DNA from 3 places in the Peribacillus sp. TH27 genome. Region 3 is predicted to be linked to each of the others. Evidence: riboswitches for the same ligand, from Rfam matches in the RefSeq annotation. Region 3 holds a riboswitch; each other region holds the start of a gene.

Region 1 (6,564 bases), 1.4 Mb from region 3:
TACTTCCGGCAGTCAAGGAAGGAATATTTGCAGGTTAACACAAGTAGATGGAAAATGGAAAATCGAGCAAACCGGACATATACAAAATGTGCATATTGCGGATACGAATGAAAAGTTGTATAACGCCTTGAAAAAATTCTGCAGAAAACAAGCCTACATCCTTCAAAAGGGGATTTCCTTGTTTGAAATCGATCAGAGAAAAGTTGATTTCCGAATCCTTCTTCATCAAAACGAGCAGTTTCAATGGAAAGTTACCTCCATGGTTGCCCGGATAGGAGATCCAGGTAATATCGTTTCCAATCTTGCACAGGGCGGTATGATGAAAAACGGCTCAGACTTTTTAAAGGAAGTATTTGACCCTCAGGAAGCCGCACGTTTGCACCAAAAGCTTATAAGACTTGCTAAAAAAACTGCCCATACTTTGGCAGAAAATCATGATGATTTATTCGGGGAGCTCGGAATCGATTTAGCACTTGATGTTGACACACACCCTTGGATTATTGAAGTGAACTCGAAACCTTCGAAAAAATTTCAGGGCAACTATGAAACCTTTCGTCCATCAGTAAAGTCCATTGTTGAATTTATGCTTACTCTTGACCGAGAAAACCATCCATAAAAGGAGTTGCTGGCACGTGTTAATAGGATTAATGGCAACGTCAGATACACATGAAAATCATTATTTTACTGAAATAGCAAAAGCAGCTAAATCATTTAATATGAATGTATGTAAATTCACACCCGAGAATATTGATATCGATGTGAAGAAAGTTCGAGGAGAACGTTTTGATGCCGAAAAGGAAACATGGCGCTCTGAATCATTTGATCTCCCTGATTTTGTATATGACCGCTGTTTCCATGGCTTATCTCGTGTTTCGACGGAAATGCGCGATAAAATCAATTGGTTAAAAGTTAACTCAAGTTTCCTTGGCCTTGGCCTTCCAGGAAAGTGGGAAGTTTATCAAATTTTAAAAAAACATCCCCTGCTAGAGGCATTTTTTCCAGAAACCGTTCAAGTTACCACACCTGAAGAAATCAGCGGGCATTTGGAACGTCTGGATAAAATTATTATCAAACCAGAGTTTGGAGCAGGTGGTACGGGAATCTATCTTCTCACAAAAACCGAAGGCGGCACATTGGTGTCCATGACAAAAAAGGGCACCAAATACGACCGTAAATTTGACTCTAAATCTCAACTGAACAAATGGCTGCAGCATTTATTAAATCGATATAGTTACCTTTGTCAGCCTTATTTAGAACTTTGCAACCAGAAAAAGGAACCGTTCGATTTACGAATTTTACTTCAAAAAAACGAAAAAAATCAGTGGATGGAACGCGGCAGAGGCATTCGCCTGGGACAACAAGATGGAATCACCTCCAATTTAGCCACTGGTGGGGAAGCTATTTCGCTCGAGGCTTTCATCAAAAAAAATCCTGAATCTATTCCAATTGCTGCCGAACAAAAAATCCAGCATATCCTCCGTACCTTACCTGTCGAAACCGAAGCCGTTTTTGAAAGGCTATTTGAGCTAGGAATCGACCTAGGCATTGATAAAAAAGGGCAAATATGGATAATGGATATTAACTCAAAACCAGGTAGGAAAATCATCCAAACACTTCAACCTGAATCGATGAAGGATATCCATCGCGCACCGTTCCAATATAGCCAATTTTTAGCCGATCATCTTCAGAAAGCAGGTGAATAGAGAGTGAGAAAGACTTATCCTGCCGAGATTGCCGATACTCCCGGCAACGTTCTCTTCTATCCATCAGAGCTTGGAGATTTGGCAGAGATTGAATTAATATATTTTGGCCAGCATTCATGTCCTGCCATTGTTAAACAAAATCCTGCAATCAAGCAAACAATCGTCCTGTCAGAAAGTCTCGCGGAATCTTTAATATTTACTCAGGTCGATATGCCTCTACATCTATTTATATACGGTAAGAGCATTCATATTGGGCCAGTCGTCGGGATATTTTCATCAGGTTTTACCGGCATTTCAAACAAACCGCTCGGGGAACGTTCAGATTTTTTTTCAAAACTCCTTTCTCTGAGCCAAACAACAGGCTGTATCCCTTTTGTTTTCGGTGAAAATGTAATCAATTGGGAAAAAGAAACAATCAAGGGCTATGTCTATGAGAACGATGACTGGAATATTAACGAATTTCCTTTTCCAAATGTCATCTATGACCGGCTCCCTAACCGTTTGACGGAAAACCGGGATGGCCCTAAGGAAGTGAAACAGAAATTCCAAAAAGAGTATACAATTCCTTGGTACAATCCAGGTTTTTTTAATAAATGGGATATAAATGAACGGTTATGTGCGGATGAGCGGGCACTTCCTTTTTTACCGGAAACGTATCCTTTTCAATCTCTGTCCGTCGTAGAAACCCTGCTTTCTCATTACCGCCAAGTTTATATAAAGCCTATTCATGGCAGCCTTGGGCTTGGAATTCACCAAATTCTTTATGATAAACATGAAAATGTCTACTATTGTCGTTATAAAAATGATGCTCAGGAAAATAAATTGCAAAAGTTTTCTACTTTAGAATCCATTGTTAAACACATCTTTCATAATCGACCGCTTGAAAATCTCATTGTGCAGCAGGGCATACCATTAATTCGTTCTTCAAAACGACCTGTAGATTTCCGAGTGCATACGAACAAGGACAGCAAGGGAATTTGGCAGGTAACTGCAATCGCCGCAAAAATAGCCGGCGCTGGAAGCGTTACTACCCACATTAAAAGCGGAGGTGTCATCAAGACGATTGCCGAGCTATATGGTGATGATGATGAGGCGAAAGAAGTCGAACGAAAGCTTTCGGAAGCCGCCCTAATATTAAGTGAAAGTATTGAAGAGCACTTAGATGGCATCATTGCAGAAATCGGTTTTGATTTTGGATTAGATAAAAAAGGGCAAGTTTGGATGTTTGAAGCTAATTCTAAACCAGGACGTTCAATCTTTTCCCATCCAAAACTCAAAGAGTTCGAGCTGCTAACAAGAAAGCTCAGCCTTGATTATGCTATTTATCTTACGGAACAAACCATTACAAATGCTGTCGGTGTGCAGAGATGAATATTTTTTACGATATTCCAACTGAAAGCTGGTACCACGACCAAGAAAGCATGCAACTATTCGCCGGCGCGGAAAAAGAGGAAATACACTATAAACAGAATCAAAATAATCAAACACTTATTCCTATTTCTATTTTTCCAGGTAGCCGGATGCTCGTCGTCGGAATTTTAACTTCTTCAAATCCCAAAAAGGAATCAGGAATAGGGGGAAACTTGACCCTTTTTCAGGATTTATCCCTATATTTGTTGGAACATGGGATTTTAGTGTTTGTATTTACGGTTGAGACCTTTCATTCCATCCCTGTAAAAGGCTTCCTTTTTTCCTCCATTTCAAACAAATGGATCGAGGTTAAGATGCCGCTTCCCGATATAGTTTATAACCGAATTCCCTCAAGGGGCTTCGAGGCATCAGAGGATTTTCAACGGCTTATCAACTACTTTCAAGATCATGGTATGAACCTTTTCAATCCTTGTTTTTTAGATAAATATATGATGTATGAAGCATTGATGGAAGATGGCTCCCTCACCAACCATCTTCCATCAACAATTATCCTAGGTGATTGCGATGGACTGAGGGCTTTTTTAAAATCCCACAGACATATTTACCTAAAACCATCTAAAGGAAGCCAAGGGAAAGGTATTTACACACTAATCGAGAATCCTGATGAAACTCTTCAGTTTAATAGCCTAAAACATAGTGAATCCTTCCCAAATTTCTCCTCATTTTGGGAGCATAAAAAAATGCTACTGATGAGAAGAGCCTATCTCGCCCAACGCGCGGTTATACCAAAGAAACTGAATGGACATCGTTATGATTACCGAGTTCTCGTTCATTATGAAAATGGGTTCTATAAAATTACTGGTAAGGCTGTACGGATGTCACAAACCCAGGAAATCACAACCCATACTCCAAGAGGCGGGAAACTTTTCCCTTACAAAAACTTGCAATCGAGGAATTTAAACCGGAAGTTGGCGTACATTGCTCAAAAGTGCGGTCTGATTCTTTCGAAGAAATTCGGCTTTCTCGGGGAATTCTCTATTGATATTGGCGAAGATTCAACAGGATCACTCTTCATTTACGAAGTAAACTCTAAACCCATGCAATTTGATGAAGAAGAAATTGAAGCAAGCCGACTCTTGCATTTGAAAAACCTGTTTATTGAATTAACTTTATTAAATCAAACGAGAAAATAACCTCCATCTGCCGTTTTCCATTATAATGAAATGAGAGACAGCTTATATGGAGGTTATACATATGATTACTCATTTTCAATGGGCACCATTACATAAAAATTTACCAGGTTGGAAAATTTCCTTTTACTTTAACAAGCAGGCCGTCCAAGCCTTATACCATAAAGACGGGTCCATAGAATGGACTGCCAATCCCCCTTCAGAAACAGACGAAGCTAAGCTCAAAAGCATCATACATGACTTAATGGTCTATCATGTATATGAATAAGTTAGTGCTAAACTCCTCATTTCATTCATGAGGACTTACTCAGAATAAAAAGCCCTCTTTTGCCTACACTATAAAAAAGGTTAGGAGGGATTTCTTTTGGATAAAGAAGAATTCACATTTTTGAAGGATACCGAATATGAAGGCAAGAACTCTGCTTTCTTAGACATCGACCGTTACATCAATGAAGGGCTGGCTGGCGGGAATGTTTATGCAGCTGCTGACCTTCAGAACATTGAAGAAGCCCATGATTTTTATGATGAAACCGAGCCAAACAAGAATAAATAATTAGTGTCCGGAGCCTCCTTTAGGTGGCTCCTTTTTATTAAACTGTCAACTCCTCCTTTAGACCGAACATTTCCTTATTAATTATTCCATAAGCCTTTTCAAGATTAAGTAAATACTCTACTTTTTCTTTTGAATTTTTTGCCTTCACATTAATTTCCTTGTTCAACCTTGCATGATTTTCGCTTAAAGAAATCATTTTTTCCCCAGAAAAATTATACATAATCTGAGCTTTTAAAAAATCCGTAAAGTATCTAACTGTTCCAAACATGCATTACCCCCCTTAAATTTTGTTCATAAAGAAAACTTTTCTCCTATTCCATAGAGAGACGAGATTTCCTTATGATTTTGTTAAAAAATCGACTATTATAACTGATTACATCTAAAAAAATAAAAAAACAACTTCCCGATTAGAAGTTGTTAGAGTGCAAACGAAAACATAACAAAAAACAAACATGAATTTTCCATTTTTCAAAAAATGAAAAACATGCTCTTGTCAATTCTCGCACTTAACACCTCCTATCCTCGTAGGTTTATGATGCTGTGCTAAAAATAGGCAGGTATCCTGGCTCATGATCATCGCTTTTCGAACCTTCCCATCCCCTTTTGCAGAAGACAGTGGCATTACTCGAATCGCTCTCATATACAGTTGCGGGACAGCGCCGGATTCTAACCGGACTTCCCTTTTAAGCAGATAATCTTCAATATATTATCTGCACCTTTTTCTAGACGTATTTAATTTTCAGTTTAAATGTATTAAATTATCCCTTAAATTACAATGCGTGCTTCTGAAAGGAAATTGATTAGCACCTCTTCAATTACACAAAATCACTAATTAGTATTTCGCTCCATTATCCTTATTAATCAATATCTTTTCTTTTAATATCGATGTGATAATATGCTCCGAATCCCATTCGTGGCCAGATATCTCGATGAGCGGATATTGATTCGGCAAAACAATTTGCTGGATTTCATGAACTGCCAAGCCTTGATTATGTAATCGTAAAATTTCACCACGCAGGTTTTCCAAATAGTCGAGCTTTCTTTGAAACATTTCCTTCCCATTAGGGACATGACCGGCATGACAACAAAAAACCTCTCCAAAATCATATTGAAGTAATCTATTTATGGAATCGATGATAACAGGGACAGATTCTTCCCGTAAAACAAGCTTTGTTTTCGGTGTAACGAATAGGTCACCTGAAAACAGCATGCCATTACTGTGATTCAAATACACCATATGGTCCTTAGCATGACCTGGGGTAAAGATTGGCTCCCACGTTTGGGTACGGGAATGAACAGTCCTCCCCAACGGCTCAGCTTTGAAGCCGTCTCTCCTTCCCCAAAAAGCTTTGCGATAATCAGGATATTCAGCATCCTTGGCACAAACATCAATCGACATCGGATGAATATACATGGGAACTTTTTTATGTTCCTGTATCCAGGCCGCACCGCCAGTATGGTCCTCATGATAATGCGTTAGCGCCACTAAATCGAAGTCGGCTGATTCATAGAAAGGGATAAGTTCTTCCAATAAAATTTGGGCTCCCGTATCAATCAATAGGCCGTCTGTTAAAAAAACATATACACTCATCCCCGACTTTATTCCTTCAGGGGTCCCTTGTACACAAACCACATCATTTATCGTTTTAATCTCTAGCATGGCTTCCCTCCTCATCAATTGTATAAAAATAGTTTAATATCCTATTTCCCCCTTGTTCATTACAATAAATGTAATATCCCTCCATAC
Region 2 (6,564 bases), 2.6 Mb from region 3:
CTTTACCAGCCTCCAGCTTAAAACTGACATCATGGACAGTTTGAGTCACTCCATACGGTGTTGTTACAATAACATTCAATTTGTCTACAGTTAGAATGGGGTCTTGTCCCATCTTCCATCCTCCCTTCTATTCCTTTTTTAGGTCTAGAGCATCCCTCAAAGCTTCGCCAAACAAGTTAAAAGCAATCACAACGATGAAGATCATCATCCCAGGGTACAGCATCAATGAAGGGGTTTCTCTAAAAAATGGCTTACTATCATTGATCATCATTCCCCACTCTGCATCTGGAGGCTGTATGCCAAGACCTAGAAAAGAGAGACCAGAAATTGCCAAAATAACTCCTCCGATGTCCATAAAGATTAATACAACAACTTGAGAGATGATGGCAGGTAAGATATGTTTGATGATAATGCTACTCCTTGGTGTCCCGCATATTTTGGCTGCTAAGACAAAGTTTTGCTCCTTTACACTAAGTACCATACCTCGAATGACGCGTGCATAAAAAACCCATTGGACAAGCACCATCGCCAAAATCAGATTGCCAAGACTCGGTCCTAAAATTCCGACTAAAGCAAGGGACAGAAGAAAGCTTGGGAATGCCATGAGTATGTCACACATTCTCATGAAGAGATAATCAACCTTCCCCCCTATAAAGCCTGCATAAATACCAAGTGGGATACTAATAATCATCATTAATCCCATGACAAGGAAAGCTGTTCCCAACGAGGTTCGTGTTCCATAGATTAATCGGGACAAAATACATCTCCCTAAATGATCAGTCCCCAATGGAAACTGAGAGGAGGGCCCTTGCAGCTTCTGAACGATATCAATCAAGTTCGGATCATTAGGAGCCAAAAAAGGAGCAAAAAGAGCCAATACTGTCAGGAAGGAAATAATCATGATGCTGATCATCATGAGCTTATGTGTCATCAGCTTTCGTTTCACGTTTTGCACCACTCTTATTTCTCTCCCTCCCAGCGTATACGAGGATCCAGGAAAGAATATGTAAGATCCACAAGAAGATTACAGACCACAAAGATCACGCCCATAAATAATACACACCCCTGAATCATCGGATAATCTTGATTTAATATAGATGTGACAAATAACTGTCCCATGCCGGGCCAAGCAAAAATTGTTTCAACAATAACCGCTCCGCTTAGCATGTTACCGAAGCTCATGCCAAGTCCAGTTACCACAGGTAGTAAGGACTTTTTTAAGACATGCCTGATAACGATTAGTCTTTGACGCAACCCTCTCGCTCTAGCATAAACAACAAATGGCTCATTCAAATTTCCCAGCATGCTAGCCCGAAGCAATCGCATATACGTACCTATATACGCAAAAGCCAATGTCAAGGAAGGAAGCACTAGATGAGCCAAAGTCCCCCTTCCCAATACAGGAAATAAATCTAACTTTACTGATAAAAAATAGATCAAGAGAAAGCCAAGCCAAAAGGTTGGCATAGAGACACTTACAAAGGCTAGTATTCTGCTAAACTGATCAACAAATTTCCCCTTGTAAATAGCAGAAATCATTCCTAAGGGTAAACTAATAAAAACAATAAAGATAAGCGAAGCAATTGTTAATTGAACTGTTGGGAAGAAATGTACCACAATTTCTTCCCATACAGAGTTATTGGACACATAAGACATCCCTAAATCCAATTGCAACACTTTTCCCAGCCACTCAAAATACTGGACATATAAAGGCTTGTTTAATCCAAGCTCAACTCGAAGGGCTGCCACTGTCTCATCCGTAGGAGGTATATGTGACGCCCTTAAGTAAGCTACTGCCGGATCTCCAGGAATTAAGTGAAGCAAGATAAAAGTGATGAGCGAAATTCCTAATAAAATTGGAATTAAACTTGTGAGACGTTTAAAAATAAACCAACTCATGTAGCACTCCTTAAGTTGTTTTTAAGTATCCCCACTTCAATTAACGTCAATTGAAGTTAAAGGGACCTCAGCTTCTTGAGGTAAAAAATCTACTCCACTAATGTTTTTTTGATACACTGCTATATTAGACTGATAAGATATCGGTAAATAAATTGCTTGTTCGTGCAATGTCGTTAATATTTCTGAATACAGTATTTTTCTCTCTTCTTCGTCTGTAGTTAATAATACTTTCTTAATTTTCTGGTCTATTTCTTTTTTTACTGGCAACCCTAATTGAGCGTTATAATCTGGACCACCATTTTCCGTATTTGTCGTCATAGAAGCTAAATAGGAATGTGGATCAAATGGTACAGCCCAAGTAGATGTAAATAATAAATCAAATTCACCTTGAAATGCATTTGTCCAAAAAGTATTAGTTTCTTGACTAGTCAACTTAACATCTATTCCTAGCTTTCTAAAATCACCTTGGGTAAATTCTGCGATTGACTTTTGGATGTTGTCTGTACTATTAAACAGTAATTCCAATTGCAATTCTTTTCCGTCTTTTTCTCTAAATGGTTTCCCCTTCACTTGTTTCCATCCGGCTTCATCCAATAACTGTTTTGCTTTTTCTGCATCATATTCATATGGCTTTATATTAATTTTCGTGTATGGCAAAGTAGGTGGAAACAAAGTATCAGCCTTTTTTTCCATACCATAAAAGATCTTATCAATAACAGCCTGTTTATTAAAAGCATGTTGGAGAGCTAACCGAACTTTAAGGTCTTTAGTCGCTTCTCTGTTTGAATTAAGAAGAAGCGTTCTTGTAGCTGTAGGTTCTGACAATTTGGTTTCATATTGCCCTGAATTCTTCAAAAATTGGAATGAATCTTGGCTTATGACTCCGTTTCCAAAAATAAAGTCGAGTTCTTTTTTCTCAAAAGCTAATACTCTTGACTCACCGTCAGTAATGACTTTAACAACCACCTTATCTACTTTAGGTTTAGTACCCCAATACTGTTCATTCCTTTTAAAAACTGCAAACTCATTTTTCTTATATTCGCTTAATACCCACGGTCCTGTGCCAATCGGAGACTTGAGTCCGTCCTTAAATGTGTTTTGACTGTCAGGAAAAGCAGCTTCTCCTACAAATCTCAACGGTCTGATGTAAGTTAGTTCTTGAAGAGTTGGATAATACGCGTTGTTCAAAATAAGTTTAAATGTATATTCATCTATTATTTCAGTACCTTTGATTTGGTTAATTAATTCCACCCATTCATGTTGTTTGCGATTATCTAAAATGGTATCAAAGTTTTTCTTAACGATTGCAGCATTAAAGAGGGAACCATCGGAAAATTTAACATCTTTCCTCAGATGGAATATATATTCTTTTCCATCTTTCGATATATCCCAGCTCTCTGCAAGCCAAGGCTGAATTTCTCCGCCTTCACCGTAATAAACTAGGGATTCATATACCATAGCCTGGGAAAAAAACTCATTCGGAAAATATGTGTGTGGATTTAAGTCACCTATATCCCCAGGCCATGAAAAAGTAACAACTTTTTGTTTATCTTTATTTGATGTATTTTCTTGATCTATTGTTGTGTTGCTGCAACCAGTAACAAAAATTGTGAAAATTACTAGTAGTCCAACAAAAGAATGGAATAAACTAGACCGTAGTAAAAACATGTTTTCTCACCTTCAATTATGGAATTTTATCTATTTGAAAAATCACGAAATATAAAAAAGCATTTCCAACCAGATTTAACGGTCAGAAATGCTTATAATTTAAGAACAAATTCGTCTTCTAGCACTCTAACACCTCCCTATCTCCCGTAGGTTTAACAGCATTTTTAGAACGGGCAGGTTTTCTGACTTAGGTTCATCATCTCCATGCGTCTTCCCGGATATTATCCAGTGACTTTCTTGCATAGGACTCACCATTACAGCGGCGGGACCGTGCCGGATTTTGCACCGGCTTCCCTTTTAAATATTCGCTTTTAAACGAATATACCCATTCCAATACTATATGAAATTTTCCCTCATCTTCATAGTAAATAATAGAGCTTGTCTATCCTAAAATTATTTTGTCGAAACCATTTGTTACTTCTTAACACTTTATTAGTTTCATCTCTAAGTAATTTTTGATAAACCCAGCTACTAATCCTATCCATCTAGCAATAAACGAAATACAGTTAGTAAAAAGGAGAATAAAGAGGTTCTCTTTAAAATTCAACAAATATTAAATTCTCCTAAATTATACAGTTTTACGAATACAACTCTCTCAAAATGGAGATATTCACTATATGAAAATAAAATCAAAAAAAGTTTACCTAATACAAATTATATTCTTTATTGCAAATTTATGCTATATCAAATTAAAGTCCTGATGTTTTTTAACGGCTCGTTATGTATGGAAGTAATAATTTTATATGAATAGTTATCTGTAATTACATATATCGAATGATAGTGAGGAAGATTTGTATTGCTCCCGCCAGAATTTGTTTACTTTTAATAAGTAAATACTTACTATAATATTTAAAATCATCCTAATTTATGTAATAATAAATATACTACAATAAAGGAAAGGTTTTGAGGGGATTTTCGTTGGAAAGTATGGAACTGCTACATAATAAAATAGATACAATGAGGAAATAATTAATAAATACAGCCTTGAAACATGGATTCACCTCACCAAAAACATTACATTTGAGCCAAGAACTTGATGAACTCTTGAATATACTTGTGCATGAACAGGAGTCGCTAACTCCAATAGGCCTTCAATAAGATGTAAGGGTGCTTCTCCACTAAGAGTAGGCTTGAAGCCTGATTGATCATATTTTCTCCTTTCTACCATAGGGCTTCATGGTTCAATAGCGGGAAAACAGTTGGATCCCTACTTAAAAAGTTCATGAAAAGAATTGATTTCCTTTCTGTTTTTTAAAACATATTAACTCCTACTGAAGAGAACGGATTTATACGTTTTATCATCTATCATCCGTACATAAAAAACATATGCAAATATCATTCATTAAGGTAGTGGTAGTGCAGCTGGAAGAAAGCAAAAACTCCCCTCTTTTCTTGTGAGGAGAGCTTAGCTTGCATATTGAGGTCCTTTATTGGATAGAGTACGCGAATACAATTGAATATTAGGAAATGCACACCATTATCCATATTTAAGAAAAGTGATTATAAATAAAATCTCTAATTGAAGAACCTTAGCTAGAGTTGCTTCAAACGTTACAAGGTTGCCTATTGCCATACTAGAAACCTATCGAAAATATAGAGAGCCTCTTAAAACATTTATTTTAATAGTTTTCCAAGTTCAGGCGTTACTTCTTTTGACCACCTGTCTGTCCATTCACTTCGGATTTCAGCTAACTTCTTAACATCAGGCTTATATGTCTTATCTGATTCTTTTAGTCCAATGACGCTTTCGTATTTCTCAGGTAGCTTCATACCTTTAAGAACAGGATAGAATCCTGCTTCTGCAGATGTTTTTTGTGATTCCTCACTAATTAAGTAGTTAATAAAATCAATTGCTTCTTGTTGATTTGGAGAATTTTTCACCAACGTTGCACTAAAGGCGTGCATATATACTCCTTCTTTTGGCACGACCATTTTCAAAGGTAAACCAGAATTTACTGCTAGGTCAGCAATTACATAGCTTCCCATTACAGTAACATCGGCTGCCCCTTGTTGAATAGCGGGCATCATCTGAGTAGAATTTTTATAAAAAGTAGAGGAATATCCGGCTAGTTCCTTTGCCTTTTTTAACCCAGGTTCTAAGTTATCTATACTACCTCCGTTGGCCAACGCAAAAGAATATAGGGTGTTAAAGCCCCAGTCGTTAGAAATATCAGCAAATGCTGTTTTCCCCTTATATGCAGGACTCGCTAGGTCATTCCAAGATTCTATTGGCTTGATTTTATTCTTTTTAAAAGATTCTGTGTTGTATGCAGGAGCATTAACAAGACCAAATGCAGGTGCGGCAACATTATCTATAGCTATAAAACGAGAATCAACATTTTTTAAGTTAGGCACCTTTGTTTCATCAATGACTTCAACAAGCCCTTTTTCATTTGCACGAGGTACATCTAATGGAACAAAGAAAGCAATATCAATTTGAGGAGCTTTTTTCTGTAATTCTACTTTTGAAAGAATCTCACCTGATAAACCAGCAATATAATTGATTTCAATGCCAGTTTCTTCTTTGAATTTCGGTGCAATTTCTTCACGAATTATTTTCTCGATTTTTCCACCATTGCCGGCAATAGTGATTTTTTTTGTAGTTCCTTCCCCTGAGGCACCGGTTGATTTTTGTGGTGTGGGGGCACAGCCAGACATAGCAGCCAGCATCAATACTACAAGCAAGCTAAGAATCTTTTTCATCTTTCATTCCTCCTTGTTTTGGATGTTTAGTCGAAAGTAATTTTTTGAAATCGCTTTCATTTATATCATTTCTACTACACTGTTAAACAATCTTACTGTTCATCGAAGTAATTAACGCCCATAAATTATCCGCCCCTGAACTTAAAACTTCCTCACCCAGTTTTTGAGACCAAAAATCCTCATTTCCAAACTCATCACGCCATGACCAAAGTCTTCTAGTGCTATGTTGCAAAGAATGTTCATCCGTAAAACCCATTGCACCATGAATTTGATGTGCAATGGGTACCCCAAGAC
Region 3 (6,564 bases):
GGTATTCTTCCATACTTTTCTACATGGTATGTAGCTACAAACTCAACGAAGGAAGTTGTTGGATTACATCCGAATGCTTATAATGCTGCGGAGAATTCCATTCTTGCTGACATGTCGCCGGATATTTTAAAAGCGGATACGTCGTTTATTAAAAATGGTGAAGTGAACGTAGAAGAATTATTGAAAATCAATCCGCAGCTTTATTTTGAAAACTCACAGAATCAAAAATCTATTGATAAATTAGAGGATGCAGGCGTTTCTGTGGTGGCCTTAAGTGCTATTGATGTAGCGGCAGCTGAACCATTAGCGACTTTTAACAGTTGGTTGAAAGTGACGAGTGACATTACTGGAACAACTGAGAGAACGGACATGTTCTTGAAAAAAGGCAAAAAGGTCCAAGCTGAGTTGGATGAAAAATTGGATGGTATCAAAGAGAAAGATAAGCCAAGAGCATTAATACTATACCAACACAGCGATAAAAGCATTATGGTTGGCGGTAAAAACTTCTTTAGTAATCAATGGCTAAACGCAACAGGAGCATACGACGTTACGGCAGAAGAAGTTACCGGAACAAAAGAAGTGAATATGGAGCAAATTTATAAGTGGAATCCCGATATTATTTACATTACAAACTTTTCAACTACACAACCTGAAGACCTAACAAACAATGTATTTGAAGGTCAAGACTGGAGTCAGGTAAAGGCTGTGCAAGCAGGAAATGTTTATAAAATTCCTCTGGGTATTTACAGATGGTTCCCGCCAAGTGGGGATGCGCCGCTTATGTTGGAGTGGATGGCACAGAAAAATCATCCTGAACTATTTGACTATGATATGAAGAAAGAAATCACAGACTATTATTCAGAATTCTATGATTACGATGTAACGGAAGAACAAGTAGAGAATATTCTGCACCCTTCTTCTGATGCTGCAAAACAGTAAAGTAGGGAATGAATATGAAAAAATGGAAAACGCTCCTGTTCTGGATTTTACCAATTGCTATGGTTATTTTGTCTCTAAGCATTGGACGTTACGGAATGGATTTAGGGACTCAAATCAAGATATTACTATCAACTTTTCTTCCAATTGACCATACTTGGACGCAGATGGAAGAAACAGTGGTCCTGCAAATACGCCTGCCGCGTATTTTGCTTGCCTTGTTAATAGGTGCTGGTCTTTCAATCGCAGGTGCCTCATTCCAAGGTATGTTTGGCAACCCGTTGGTTAGTCCGGATATCCTTGGGGTTTCGGCTGGTGCCGGGTTTGGGGCTTCCCTTGGGATTCTATTACTAGGTCATGGCTTCGCTACACAAGTGATGGCACTTGGTTTCGGCCTAGCGGCAATCGTCTTTACCTTCGTGATTAGCGGAAAAAAAGATTCACCTGTTTTCATGCTTGTTCTGGCTGGTGTCGTTACATCGGCATTATTCCAGGCGTTGATTTCCTTGATTAAATTCGTCGCTGACCCGGAAGCAAAACTGCCAGCGATTACTTACTGGCTGATGGGAAGTCTTGGTACGGCAACATATAAGGACTTGTATATCGGGGGACCGATTATCCTTGTGGGCATTCTGATTCTATATTCCCTTCGTTGGAGAATAAATTTATTGACGTTGCCTGAGGATGAAGCTAAATCACTTGGTATTCCAGTAACACGTTTGAAATGGACAGTTATTTTTGGCGCAACACTTATTACTGCTGCCTCAGTTGCGATAGGCGGTATCATTGGCTGGGTTGGGTTAATTATTCCTCACGTTGCAAGAATGCTAGTTGGTAATAACAATCAACTAGTCTTACCAGTATCTCTTTCAATCGGTGGAGCCTATTTATTGTTGATTGATAATCTGGCTCGCTCGGTAACGGCTACAGAAATTCCACTCTCAATCTTGACGGCAATTATAGGTGCACCATTTTTCGCAATATTGCTTAGAAAAACAGGAGGTGGCTGGTCATGAGAATTGAGGTGCAGGGAGGAAATTACTTTTATGCTCGGAAAAAAGAAGAAGTTCCTTACCTTTACCAAACAGACATTAACTTTTCGCTGAATGACGGAGAGATAATGGCGATACTAGGACCAAACGGTGCAGGAAAGACAACGATGTTAAAATGCATCACAGGTCTTCTGGACTGGAAAAAAGGTCAAACGCTCATTGATGGAAAGCCGCTTCCTTCGCTTTCACGCAAAACCGTCTGGAAACGGATTGGTTATGTTCCGCAGGCGCATAAAATGGTATTTGGTTTTACACTCGAAGAATTGGTCATTATGGGAAGAGCCCCATACATCAGTGCGCTTGCCCAGCCTTCCGTGAAGGACCGTGAAGCCGCTCACCTAGCCCTGGAAACTGTAGGGATTGGCCATCTTGCTGGGAAGTCCTGCAATACAGTCAGTGGTGGTGAGTTGCAACTAGCGTTGATTGCACGTACGCTGGTATCAGACCCGGAAGTGCTCATTCTCGATGAACCGGAATCCCATCTTGATGTTCAAAAGCAGGTTGTGATTTTACAGACATTAAAGCGTTTGTCACAAGAAAAGAAAATCTCTTGTATCATAAACACGCATTACCCAAACCATGCGTTTTTCCTTGCTGACCATGTGTTAATGACAGCCAAACAAAAGCCGGTCGTTTACGGAGAAGTCCAGGAAGTCATGACAGAATCCCGGATGAAGGAATACTTCGGAATTGAAATGAAGAAGATTATTTATGAAGAAGATGAGAACTTTTTTATTGAAACGATGGTGCCGAAAGATTTAGGCATTCCGCGTGATCAAAATACTTGTCGATTTACTAGTTAAAAAAAGGCAGCCACCGGGTTGCCTTTTTTTTCGCTAAATGGAATACTTTATTATTTACTAGTTTTCTGGTACTATTATGCTAGAAAAAATTAGGAGAATGATAGTGGGAAAATACAGAGTTTTATTGATGGTAGCATTGCTGGGAATTTTAATTTTGCCTTCATGCTCACAAGGGGTTTTAGAGAATATAGGTACAAAGACGGCTGCACCGATTGCGGAAGATAACATTGAAGTGGTTGCAGCAGCGGAGAATGACGTCGGGCAGAATTCGGAGGACAGATTATATCCTGAACAGATCGATACGAGAAACTGGATAAGAGCCGAGTCCACGGTTCAACTTCCAATATTGATGTATCATAGTATTTCTGAAGGTAATAACCTTCGGGTACCAAGAGAGGAATTTCAATCACAAATGAACTGGCTTCGGGAGAATGATTACTATACATTATCCCCTAGGGAAGCATTTCTTGTTTTAACGGAAAATCGGATGCCAAGTGAAAAGTGTGTCTGGCTTACTTTTGATGATGGCTATACAGATAATTACACGGAGGCTTTTCCTATATTAAAAGAATATAATATGAAAGCTACTGTTTTTATGATCGGGAAATCTATTGAAAAAAGTCATCACCTGACGGAAGAACAAATGGTGGAGATGAGCGAGAATGGGATTTCTATTGAAAGTCATACTATCAACCATCTTGAGCTTAACCGTATGACGGTAGGGCAGCAGGAAGCTGAAATGGTACAGTCAAAGGATTTATTCGATCGTATTCTCCAACAGGACACGACAGTACTTTCATATCCTGTTGGTCGGTATAACGAGGAGAGCCTTAGGTTGTCAGAAGAAGCTGGATACAAGATGGCAGTAACCACCGAAGCTGGTGGAGCTTCAAGGGACCAAGGGATGCATGCACTGCACCGAGTTCGGATTTCACCCGGATTATCAGTCGATGGATTTGCAGCGCTGATTGAAAATGCATCACGTTATTAATTGAAGACAAGGTATTTCGGAATCAGTCTGAAAAATCATATAATAATCATTTCTTACATAGTGTATAATGAAAAGCAGTGAAAATTATATACATATGAACGATTTGGTGTCTTAATGACTTAAAAGGGAAGTTGGTGAAATACCAACGCGGTCCCGCCACTGTAAATGGGAGTTAGCGGCTGTGTACCACTGTATGTGAGATATGGGAAGGTGCCGTTGACGATGACCATTAGCCAGGAGACCTGCCAAGATTCGTACACCTGTAACCTACGCGGATGGGAAGGTGTGTGGCAGACCTTCTGAGTCCGTAATTATATTGTTGCCATACAAGCATCTTCCGTTTGACGGGAGATGCTTTTGTTTTGAAATTCGCTTCTTCACTTCAGGGTGCGTTTTCTTTAGGTGGTCGGAAATTGAATTAAAAGATTGTGGGGGATGTAAAATGAAGAAAATCTATGGTCTGATTCTAGTGATGTTACTAACTGCAGGTATGATGGTTGGTTGCAATGATACATCAAAAGAAGGAACGAAAGAAAAGCAACAAACGAATCATACTGAAAACCAAGCTTTCCCGATTACGATAAAAGATGCAACGGGTGAAAAAGTAACGATAGAAGAACAACCAAAGAAAATTGTTACATTGATACCAAGTAATACAGAAGTGGTCTTTGCACTTGGTTTGGGTAAAAAGGTTGTTGGTGTATCCGACAATGATAATTACCCGGAAGAAACGAAAGAAATTGAAAAAGTTGGCGGAATGGAAATGAACACGGAGTTAATCGTTTCCTTAAAGCCTGATCTTGTTCTTGCTCATGCATCCAGTGCCCATAATTCGAATGAGGGATTGCAGCAGCTTAAGGATGCTGGAATAGATGTCCTTGTAGTCAATGATGCACAAAGCTTTGACGAAGTGTATGAGTCTATTGATATGATTGGACAGGCAACGGGAGAACATGATAAGGCAAAAGAAATCGTTGCGAATATGAAAATGAAACTGAAGAAAATTCAGGAAAAAGCTAAATCCGTTAAGGATGAGGAAAGAAAAACCGTTCTAGTAGAGGTTTCGCCATCACCGGATATTTATACACCTGGAAAAAATACATTCATGAATGAAATGCTTAACATAATTTCAGCGAAAAATGCAGCAGCCGAATTGGACGGGTGGGCGAAAATTGACGAAGAGTCTATGATTGCTGCAAATCCGGATGTCATTATTACAACATATGGTTATTATACAAAAGATCCAATCAGTGAAGTGACGGGCCGAAAAGGATGGGAAGATGTAGCTGCTGTTAAGGATGGTCAAGTCTTTGATGTCCATTCTGACTTAGTGACCCGTTCTGGTCCACGCTTAATAGAGGGAGTAGAGGAACTTGCCAAATCAGTCTATCCGAACCTATTTGACAACTAAGTGGGCGTTTGCTTATTTGATTGCGTTATTGTTTTTGCTTTTCGCAATGACGATTGGCATTTCCTTTGGTTCGGTGTCAGTACCGATTCCCGCGCTTATACAAATTATCGGCAAGGAATTTTTTCATTTACCAATCTCAGTTGAGCCAGATGTGATGCTGACGAATATCGTAATGAACATCCGCCTGCCACGTGTATTACTTGCAGGTTTGGTTGGGGCTTCGCTTGCGATTGCCGGGGCAGCCTTTCAGGGACTGCTCAGGAACCCGCTTGCTGACCCCTACACATTAGGGATTTCATCAGGAGCATCAGTAGGCGCTGTATTGACATTGTTTTTGAATATATCATTGCCGTTGATCGGTTTATATACCCTACCGGCGTTAAGTATTATGTTTTCATTGCTTACGATTTTCTGTGTGCTAACTTTTGCGAGAAAAATGGATCGATCGATGAAAGTAGAAACAATTATTTTAACCGGAATCATTTTCAGCTCGTTTTTAAGTGCCTTCATCTCATTAATGATTGCGTTGACGGGCGAGGAATTAAGACAAATCATCGGATGGCTGATGGGAAGCGTTTCAATGCGCGGCTGGAATTATATCGCGATTATTTTGCCGTTTTTTATCATTGGTTCGTTGATCTTGATTATGAATACCCAAGAATTGAATGCGATGACGTTTGGGGAAGATCGTGCAAAGCATTTGGGTGTGAATGTTCAGCGGAGAAAAATGTGGATTCTGATAGCTGGTTCGATATTAACTGGGGCAGCTGTTGCTGTTTCGGGAACGATTGGCTTTGTAGGATTGGTTATTCCTCATTTGGTTCGTAGGATTTGGGGGCCAGATCATAAGCATTTGTTGCCGTTATCTTTGCTCGTAGGAAGCGGATTTTTAATTTTGGCTGACCTTGTAGCAAGGACGATTATTGCACCTTCGGAACTGCCGATTGGTGTAATTACCTCACTTATCGGGGCCCCGGCATTTGCCCTGATTTTATTAAAGAGACGGAGAGAAGGGTAGAATTCATGCTTGAAGTTAAAGGGTTAACAGGTGGATATGGCAATAAAGCTGTTTTGGACTCTGTCTCTTTTGACGTACATAAAGGGGAATTATTTGGGATTCTCGGTCCAAATGGCAGCGGAAAAACGACGCTATTAAGTATGCTTAGCGGGGTTCTCGATTATAAGGTAGGAAGCATACGAATAAGGGGAAGAGACTTGAAGGAGTATTCGGCCAAACAACTTGCACAAGTTATAGCCGTGTTGCCTCAACATTCCTCATTAGCCTTTTCTTATACGGTAAAAGAGACTGTTTCTCTTGGCCGTTATGCTCACCAAACAGGCTGGTTTCATAGTTGGACTTCTGAGGATGAG

The links. A riboswitch is a leader RNA that binds a small molecule or an ion and turns the genes downstream of it on or off. The one in region 3 is predicted to bind cobalamin.
Region 1: it holds a riboswitch for cobalamin, as region 3 does, so the genes downstream of both, JFU24_RS10235 (hypothetical protein) here and JFU24_RS17020 (ABC transporter substrate-binding protein) in region 3, are expected to answer to the same signal.
Region 2: it holds a riboswitch for cobalamin, as region 3 does, so the genes downstream of both, nikA (nickel ABC transporter substrate-binding protein) here and JFU24_RS17020 (ABC transporter substrate-binding protein) in region 3, are expected to answer to the same signal.

The regions. Positions count from the first base shown of each region.
Region 1 covers NZ_JAEKEV010000002.1:1,823,135-1,829,698, forward strand. Annotated here, with positions in the region: gene JFU24_RS10205 (YheC/YheD family endospore coat-associated protein) at 1-616, shown strand, start outside; gene JFU24_RS10210 (YheC/YheD family endospore coat-associated protein) at 633-1,703, shown strand; gene JFU24_RS10215 (YheC/YheD family endospore coat-associated protein) at 1,707-3,074, shown strand; gene JFU24_RS10220 (YheC/YheD family endospore coat-associated protein) at 3,071-4,267, shown strand; gene JFU24_RS10225 (YheE family protein) at 4,329-4,532, shown strand; gene JFU24_RS10230 (hypothetical protein) at 4,629-4,817, shown strand; gene JFU24_RS10235 (hypothetical protein) at 4,855-5,085, opposite strand; cobalamin riboswitch at 5,353-5,552, opposite strand; gene JFU24_RS10240 (MBL fold metallo-hydrolase) at 5,650-6,477, opposite strand.
Region 2 covers NZ_JAEKEV010000002.1:693,643-700,206, forward strand. Annotated here, with positions in the region: gene JFU24_RS04770 (ABC transporter ATP-binding protein) at 1-112, opposite strand, end outside; gene nikC (nickel transporter permease) at 128-958, opposite strand; gene nikB (nickel ABC transporter permease) at 961-1,899, opposite strand; gene nikA (nickel ABC transporter substrate-binding protein) at 1,936-3,567, opposite strand; cobalamin riboswitch at 3,723-3,911, opposite strand; gene JFU24_RS31205 (Spo0E family sporulation regulatory protein-aspartic acid phosphatase) at 4,540-4,665, shown strand; gene JFU24_RS04795 (ABC transporter substrate-binding protein) at 5,182-6,270, opposite strand; gene JFU24_RS30995 (acyl-CoA dehydrogenase family protein) at 6,353-6,564, opposite strand, start outside.
Region 3 covers NZ_JAEKEV010000002.1:3,250,712-3,257,275, forward strand. Annotated here, with positions in the region: gene JFU24_RS17000 (ABC transporter substrate-binding protein) at 1-939, shown strand, start outside; gene JFU24_RS17005 (FecCD family ABC transporter permease) at 954-1,952, shown strand; gene JFU24_RS17010 (ABC transporter ATP-binding protein) at 1,949-2,791, shown strand; gene JFU24_RS17015 (polysaccharide deacetylase family protein) at 2,919-3,782, shown strand; cobalamin riboswitch at 3,870-4,046, shown strand; gene JFU24_RS17020 (ABC transporter substrate-binding protein) at 4,225-5,193, shown strand; gene JFU24_RS17025 (FecCD family ABC transporter permease) at 5,156-6,211, shown strand; gene JFU24_RS17030 (heme ABC transporter ATP-binding protein) at 6,217-6,564, shown strand, end outside.